DNA from 2 places in the Cupriavidus sp. 05N38 genome. Region 1 is predicted to be linked to the other one. Evidence: predicted binding sites of a transcription regulator. Region 1 holds the regulator's gene; the other holds the start of a gene.
What was found. Region 1 encodes sigma-54, which starts transcription at its own class of promoters, with help from an activator protein. Its sites were predicted from a motif close to TGGCANGNAANCTGCTTT; they were not measured.

Region 2: a site for sigma-54 is predicted at 2,063-2,080, ahead of AC1DK4_RS10750 (phenol hydroxylase subunit). Genes of this name have one in related genera too.

What each region holds. Positions count from the first base shown of each region.
Region 1 covers NZ_JBFTNF010000003.1:89,298-93,460, reverse strand. The annotation lists gene ptsN (PTS IIA-like nitrogen regulatory protein PtsN) at 53-508, opposite strand; gene hpf (ribosome hibernation-promoting factor, HPF/YfiA family) at 913-1,263, opposite strand; gene AC1DK4_RS03495 (RNA polymerase factor sigma-54) at 1,313-2,788, opposite strand; gene lptB (LPS export ABC transporter ATP-binding protein) at 2,936-3,721, opposite strand; gene lptA (lipopolysaccharide transport periplasmic protein LptA) at 3,766-4,163, opposite strand, start outside.
Region 2 covers NZ_JBFTNF010000011.1:43,904-48,066, forward strand. The annotation lists gene AC1DK4_RS10735 (aromatic/alkene/methane monooxygenase hydroxylase/oxygenase subunit alpha) at 1-411, opposite strand, end outside; gene AC1DK4_RS10740 (MmoB/DmpM family protein) at 456-728, opposite strand; gene AC1DK4_RS10745 (aromatic/alkene monooxygenase hydroxylase subunit beta) at 742-1,734, opposite strand; gene AC1DK4_RS10750 (phenol hydroxylase subunit) at 1,812-2,030, opposite strand; gene poxR (phenol degradation transcriptional regulator PoxR) at 2,448-4,154, opposite strand.

The sequences.
Region 1 (4,163 bases):
CAGGCCGGGGAGGCAACGGCCCTGTTGGCCGGGCAGGGCTTGCCCCGGCGGGTCAGGGATGCCATTGCGTCAGCAACTGGTGCACGGCATCGGGAGTGGGCAGGGTAGCGAGTCCTTCGCGCATTTCGCGGTCGGACAGCAGCTGGGCAATCTCGGAAAGGATCTCCAGGTGCTGCTGGGTAGCCTGTTCGGGCACGAGCAGGAAGATCAGCAGCGACACCGGCTTGCCGTCAGGCGACTCGAAGGGGATCGGCTCGCCCAGGCGCATGAAGGCGGCCAGGGGCTGCTTGAGGCCCTTGATGCGACCGTGCGGAATGGCAACCCCGGCTCCGAGGCCGGTCGAGCCCAGCGATTCGCGGGCGAACAGGTTGTCGGTCACGGTAGCGCGCGCTACGCCATGGTTGTTCTCGAAGAGGAGCCCGGCCTGTTCGAACACCCGCTTCTTGCTGGTGACGCTGACGTCGAGGTTGATGTTGCCGGGTGGCAGCAATTTAGCCAAACGATTCATGTGGAATGCGCAGGTTTTTCTAGTAAGCAGGCCCGTGGCCAGGAGAGGGCCGCACCAGGCAAAGGGGATAGAAAGGCTCGTGCCCTCGTTTCACCGGTTATCCCATGCCGGTGTCGGGCGTCTGGCCATTATAGAGCAGGCCCGCCCCCGCCTTGTGCATTGCAATAGCCGATGCGCGGAAGCGGTGCCGCGCGCACGGAAAAATTGCCGCGCTATTGCTTATGTATTGCACAGCATACACCGGGAGCGTGGCCTTGCGGAATCCCCTTGCGTGATTCGATACCGGCCGTAAATGCGGGAGAACGCCACAAAAATGTGCGCAAAAAAGCCGCGCATCGGGCGCGGCTTGTTCTGGTTTCAAGGGACTGACACCGACGGCCCCCTAGGTGGGCCGCCAGGCACGGTCATTGCTGCATCTGCGCTGCGGCCAATTGATACTTGACCGCTTCGCGGTCGTGGCTTTGCACGCGATCCTTGTGGCGAARSACCTGCCGGTCGAGCTTGTCGACTAGCGCGTCGATAGCGGCATACAGGTCTTCGTGATGCGCTTCGACAAAGATGTCCTTGCCCTTGAGATGTAGATTGATTTCCGCGTACTGCCGCCGGTCCTTTTCTTTTGTATTGTCGACAGATAGCAGCACACTTACGCCAATGACTTGATCGAAATGCCTGACGATACGCTCCAGTTTCGTTTCCACGTACTCACGCAGCGGGGGCGTGATGTCCAAGTGGTGTCCACTGATCTTGAAGTTCATAGCGTTTCTCCTTCTGAAAGAGTTGCATCAGGCAGGCGATGCAACTCGGCTACAAAGACTTGCGGAGATTTACGGCAGGGATTTTCAGCGCCTCGCGGTACTTGGCGACGGTACGGCGCGCCACCACGAAGCCTTGCTCGCCGAGCAGTTCGGCGATCCTGCTATCCGACAGGGGATTCCTGGGATCTTCGGCTCCTATGAGTTGCTTGATCAACGCTCGAATTGCCGTTGAAGAGGCCGCGCCGCCGGTTTCTGTGGATACGTGACTGCCGAAGAAATACTTCAGCTCGAAAGTCCCCATCGGCGTTGCCATGTATTTATTGGTTGTCACCCGAGAGATGGTGGACTCGTGTAGACCCAGTGTATCGGCAATCTCCCGCAAAACCAAGGGGCGCATCGCAATTTCCCCGTGGGTGAAGAAGTTCTTTTGACGTTCGACAATCGCTTGTGCGACGCGCAATATGGTGTCGAAGCGCTGCTGGATATTCTTGATCAACCAGCGTGCTTCCTGCAATTTTTGCTGCAGTCCGGCAGCCCCTGAATCGCCTTTTGCACCGCGCAAAATCTGCGCGTACATATCGTTGATGCGTAGCCGCGGCATCACATCCGGATTGAGTTGCGCGATCCAGCCGCCGCTCATTTTTCGCACGAAAACATCCGGCACCACGAAATCCGCCTCGGGGCGGCTATAGGCATGGCCGGGATACGGGGCGAGCGAGCGGATCAGTTCGTGCGCGGCCTTGAGGTCGGCCTCGTCGACCTGCAGCGCTTTCTTCAGGCGCGTGTAGTCGCGCACCGCGAGCAGCTCCAGGTGGCTGGTGACGATGGTCAGGGCCAGTTCGCGCTGCGGATGGGTGAGCCGGCGCAGTTGCAGCGCCAGGCATTCGGCGGCGTTGCGCGCACCTACGCCGGCCGGGTCGAAGCTCTGCAGCAGGGTCAGGACGGCGTGTACCTCGTCGATCTCGAACTCGAGTTCCTCGGGCAGTTCGGCGCAGATCTCCTCGAGCGAAGCGCTAAGGTATCCGTCGTCGTCCAGCGACTCGACCAGGAAGATCGCGAGCCCTTTGTCGCGCATGGAAATCTTCAGCGGCGCGAGTTGCTCCATCAGGTGCTCGCGCAGCGTCGGCTCGGCGTCACGCAGCTGCATCGGCGTCTTTTCGTCCTCGTCGCCCTGCGGGCGGCGGGCAAAGTCGTCGAGGCTCCAGTCGCTGCCGTAATCCTCGCCGCTGTCGGCGTAGTTGTCGTCGCCATCGGCGGCGCCGTCGGGGCGGTTCTCGCTGGTGCCCTGGCCATCGGCGGGCGCAGGCGCGGGCGCGCTCTGCAGGTTGACGGAGCCATCGGCACCCACGCGCAGCGGGCTTTCGATCCAGTCGTTTTCGCGTTCGAGCAGGGGGTTCTCGGTGAGCGCTTGCTCAACTTCCTGCTGCAGTTCGAGCGTGGACAGTTGCAGCAGCCGGATCGACTGCTGGAGTTGCGGCGTAAGCGCGAGATGCTGCGAGAGGCGGAGCTGTAGCGACGGTTTCATGCGACCTATTTTATGCGCAACTTCCATGCCGTTGGAACGGAAATTGCTATCGCTGATGCCGCCGTGATCGTTTGCAGGATGAAAGGCGACATGAACGCCGCCTGGCCGCGAATATCCCGGCTGCGCGGCAGTAGGCCGCGCCCCGCGTTACATGCGGAAGTTCTCGCCCAGGTAGACCTTGCGCACCGATTCGTTGGCAATGATGTCTTCGGGCTGGCCTGACGCCAGCACGGTGCCTTCGCTGATGATATACGCGTGGTCGCAGATGCCAAGCGTCTCGCGCACGTTGTGGTCCGTGATGAGCACGCCGATGTTGCGTGCCTTGAGGAAGCTGACGATGCGCTGGATTTCGCCCACCGCGATCGGGTCCACGCCGGCGAACGGTTCGTCGAGCAGGATGAAGCGCGGCGCGGAAGCCAGCGCACGGGCGATTTCCACGCGGCGGCGCTCGCCACCGGACAGCGACAGCGCCGGATTCTCGCGCAGGTGGGCGATCTGCAGGTCGTCGAGCAGCGAGTCCAGGCGTCGCTCGATATCCGCCTTGGACAGCGGCTTGCCGTCGTGCACCTGCAACTCGAGCACGGCGCGGATGTTCTCCTGCACGTTGAGCTTGCGGAACACCGAGGCTTCCTGCGGCAGGTAGGACAGGCCCATGCGCGCGCGCTCGTGGATGGCGAGGCCGCTGATGTGCTTGTCGTCGAGCACGATGTCGCCTTCGTCCAGCGCCACCAGCCCGACGATCATGTAGAACGAAGTGGTCTTGCCCGCGCCGTTGGGACCCAGCAGCCCGACCACCTCGCCGCTCTTCACGTCGAGCGACACGTCCTTGACCACCGTGCGCGAGCCGTAGCGCTTCTTCAGGTGGCGCACGACCAGGGTGCTGCTCTCGGTCAGGACGTTGGGCTGGGACGGTTCGGTTTGGGTAGCGGTCATGAAGGCTGAATCCGTGGATCGGGCGGCGCTGCTGCGCGCCGGCGTCAGGGGTTGGCGGGGGCAGGGGCCGGCTTGAGCGGCAGCGGACTGGCGGCGGCGCCGCTGGCGGGCTGCTCCTGGCGCGGCGAGAGCACCGCGCGCACGCGTCCGGACGGGCTGCCTGCCGTGGCGTTCTCGGCGCCGCCGGTGGCCGTGTAGAACTCGTTGCGGCTGTCGTAGGTGATCACGGCACCGCGGATCTCGTCGACCAGCTTGGCGCCGGCCAGGCGCGCCATGCGGGCGCGGCCGATCAGCTTGGAGATTTCCTGCTTGCCGTCGGACTCGATGCGGTCGCCCCAGCCGTCGATGTATTCGTCGACGTTGTCGCGCTTCTGGCGGATATAGGCCTGCTTGCCTGCCTTCGAGGTGGCCACGGCGTACTGGTAGCCCTCGGGGTCGGTGC
Region 2 (4,163 bases), on a different contig from region 1:
CTCGTCGATGGACTGCATCTGCGCCGCCACCCGCGCGCCGGCGCCGCGGAAATGGCGCCCCAGGTGGGCATAGCCACGGTGCGCGGCGTATTCGAGCGGCGTCACGCCGGTCAGGAACAGCCGCAGCGCGTTCAGGTAGCGCGGGTCCGAGACGTTGAGGTGGCCATTGTTCTGCACAAAGGAGTCGATGATCGCGTACAGCTTGCGCTCCTTCTCCGACTGGTATTTCCAGTAGGCGTCCATGGTCATGCGGAACGGGTCTTCCCACTTGTCCCAGTCATGGATCTTGATGCCCTCGTACTTGTCGTACGGGAAGACCTTGTCCATCGGCTCGTAGGTGGTTTCCCAGCCCAGGTCGCGCGTCATCGTCGCGTACTTCTCGCGCAGGTTGAGTTTCTTGCGTGCGTCCATGATGTCTCCGTTATTGCTTGCCTGCCGCGGGCGCGGCGGCGAATTCAGTCGTTCCAGCGCAGCGTGAAGGCGTCGTCGTCCTCGTCGATGTTGCCGGACAGCGAGATCAGGTTGAGGTGGATCTCCTGCAGGTCCCACTCGCGCCCGAGCTTCTCGGACACCAGCTCGCGCAGGATGGTCAGGTGCCCCGGCGCGTCGATCTTGACCATGGCCGGAAACCGCGACACCACGGCATGCGGGTTGGCTTCGGTGATGGCGTCGATGATGGGACGGGTGTCGTCGTTGCTTTGCAGCGCGATATAGACATTGGCGGTCATGGCGGCGCTCTCCTCAGGCAAGGCCAAGCTTGTGCAGGCGCGCGTCGAACTGCTCCAGGCACAGCGCCACGATCTGCTCGCCGCCGTCGCCCAGCAGCGTGTCCGCCACCGGCACCAGCGCCGCGCCCACCTGCTGTCGCGCCGCGCGCGCCCAGCCCGACAGCAGCATGCGGTTGGCCTCGGACTCGGCTGCCGCGGCCTGTACCACCGCGTCGACCCAGCGCGCATGCTCCTCGCGCCAGTCGTTCATGAACTCGGTCAGCACCGCCAGCCCGGTGCCGCAGGCGCGCGCGATGACGGCGTCGGCGTGCTGGTACACCAGCGGGTAGAGCAGCCCGTCGAGCACCAGGTTCTGGGTGACGAAGGTCTCGAACCAGTCCTCGATCACGAAGCTGTGCTCCACCAGGCGGCGCAGCGGCTGCCACGCGGCGCTGTCCATCCAGGCGGCCTTGGCGCGCTCGAGCGCCACGCCCGTGTTGCCGTCGAGCAGCATGCCGATGCGCGACAGGTACTGGGCAATGCCGAGCCGGTCCATCGCGCAGTAGGTGCAGGCCTGCGTGATGGCAGTGCCCCAGCCATAGTCCGCGCAGTAGAAGTTGTTCATGTTGGCGGCCCACTCCACGTGGCGCAGCGGCAGCAGGCCGTCGGCCAGGCGTTCCTGCCACTCCAGCGGCAGCGCCGGCAGCAGCCCGCGCTTTTCCACGAAGGCGAAGCTCTTCTCGGCGGCGTCCTGCTGGCGGCCGCGCGCGCCGACGTAGGCGCCGTAGTAGTACTGGCGCGGGTCCTTCAGCGCGTACCAGTCTTCCATCACGATCGCCGTGCGGCGCTTGTCGTAGAGCGCGTACTGCGGGTCCCACGTGGGGCGGTAGTGGAAGTTGACCTCCGACTGCACGTCGTAGGTGGCTTCCTGGTAGCGCGAGGCCGGCTTGTCGCCGAAGCGGCGCGCGATATTGCCGTAGGTCTGGCGCAAGGGCTGGATCTGCTGGGTCTTGATATCGACTTGCATCGCTGGGTCTCCTGGGTCGTGTTGTTCTTGTCGTGTTGTTCTTGTCGGGGGGATCGGGCCGGGTGCCGCCGGCCTGGTCAGGCGTCCTGCCCGGACGGCGGGGCCTGCGGCGGGAGGAAGCGCACGTGGTTGACGCTGCAGAACGCCTCGAACATCGGCTCGGGCATGATCAGCTCGACGTTGAGCTCGGGGTCCGCCACGCTGAAGGCGAACTGCACGAAGCCCTCGGGCGTGCGGCCGTCCACGCGCACATAGCGCGGCGTGGCTTCGAACAGGGGGACCGACTGGTTGATCATGGCGCGCTCCTCTGGTGGCAGATACGAGCTCTATTGCGAAGAGCGTGCCAGGCAGCGCGAAGCACGGCGGCACAAGGGCCGGCGGCGTCGAGGCGGGATTCGCCTGCGCGTTTACCCGCAAGCGCCGGGTGCCGCGCCATCGATGAATTGATCAATCCGGCGAAGGGGCTTGATCAAATGGTGAAAAGCCGCCCGGGGCGGACGTTTGCGGACAGGCTTGCGGCGCGGCGCGGATGCCCCGCGGTGCAACAGGCGATTTGCCGGAGACGGCGCAATGCCATGCGCGGGCTGGGCCGCGCGGCATATGCGGTGCAGCAGGCCGCGCTGGCGGCCTGGCCGCGCCGTTCGGGGGAGTGCATCAAATGGTGAAACGCTGCCTGGCGAGCGTTTTCGCGGGGCGGCCAGGAGATCGGGCGCTCAGGCGCCGCGGCTGCCCCGGTTCTTCCAGCGGTAGGCCAGCTGCGGCCGGGTAATGCCCAGCAGGCGCGCGGCCTGGCTCATATTGCCGTTGGCCCGCTCCATGGCCGCCTCCATCAGCACCGTTTCCACGTCGCCCAGCGCCAGCTGCTGCTCGGCCATATGGTCCAGCAAGCCGTGCACGGCCGCTTCGCGCAAGGCCGGCAGGGTGCCGCCCGCGCCGAGCCGCGGCGCCGTGTCCATGGCGGCCGGCGCGCTGGCGGGCAGGAACAGGTGGTCGGCCGAGATCWGGCCGCCGTTGCTGGCCAGGATGACCCCGCGCTCGATCACGTTCTCCAGCTCGCGCACATTGCCGGGCCAGTCGTAGCGGCGCAGCTCGGCCAGCGCGCGGTCGGTGATGCCGACGATCTTCTTGCCGTGGCGCGCGCCATAGCGTGCCACGAAGCGCTCCACCAGCAGGCGGATGTCGTCGAGCCGCTCGCGCAGCGGCGGGATCGTGACGGGATAGACGTTGAGGCGGTAATACAGGTCCTTGCGGAAGGTGCCGGCCTTGACCGCCTCGGCCAGGTCCACGTTGGTGGCGGCCACCAGCCGCACATCCACGCGGCGCGCTTCGGTGCCGCCCACGCGCTCCAGCTCGCCCTCCTGCAGCACGCGCAGCAGCTTGGACTGCGCCGGCAGCGACAGCTCGCCCAGCTCGTCCAGGAACAGGGTGCCGCCATGCGCCCGCTCGAAGCGGCCCGGGCGCGACTGGTGCGCGCCGGTGAAGGCGCCCTTCTCCACGCCGAACAGCTCGGACTCGATCAGCTCGTCGGGGATGGCCGCGCAGTTGACCGCCACGAAGGGCTTGTCCGCGCGTGCGCTCACGCCGTGCAGCGCCTGCGCGAAGCGCTCCTTGCCGACCCCGGTCTCGCCCAGCAGGAGCACGGTCACGTTGCTGGCGGCGGCGCGCTGCAGCAGGCCCCAGGCGGCGCGGAACTCGGGCGAGCAGCCCACCAGGTCGGCGGGCTTGCCGTTGTTGCGCTGSAGSGCGCGCAGGTGCTCGACCTCGCTTTGCAGYTCCAGGATGGTCTCGATCACCGGGTCGGGCTGGTACAGGGCCAGCACTTCGGCGCCGTCCTCCCATGCCTCCAGCGGCTTGCCGATGATGCGGCAATGCGCATGCCCGCAGGCGATGCACTCCACCTCCCGGTAGAGGATGGTGCGGCCCATCAGCGCCGAGGTATAGCCGGTGGCGTATCCGATCTGCATCCAGCAGGCGGGCGCGTCGACGACGCCGAACAGCTGGCGGTGCACGTCGCCCTCGAAGGAGTCTTCCCACAGGAATTCGCCATCGTAGATGCCGGCGGCGATGTCGATGTCCACCTTGACCGGCGTCACCCGCACCACGCCTTCGATGGTATGCAGGCAGGGACCGATCTCGAGCAGGCCGAAGTCGCTCTCGTTGGGTCGCATCTTCTTGGCCAGCTCGGCGTCGCGCATGCCGGAATGGAAACCCATGCGCATGAACAGGCCGCGCGCCCGCTCCATGCCGAGGGTATCCACCAACTCCTTGCGCAGCGCGCCCAGTGCGGCGGTATGCAGCAGGATCATGCGCTGTTCGTCGAGCCAGATGGAGCCCTCCTCCATCACAAAGCGCAGGCGCCGCGCAAGATTGGCCAGGCCATCGCGCATGGTGGCCGAGAATTTGTCGGTTGAACTACTCATCGTCTCCTC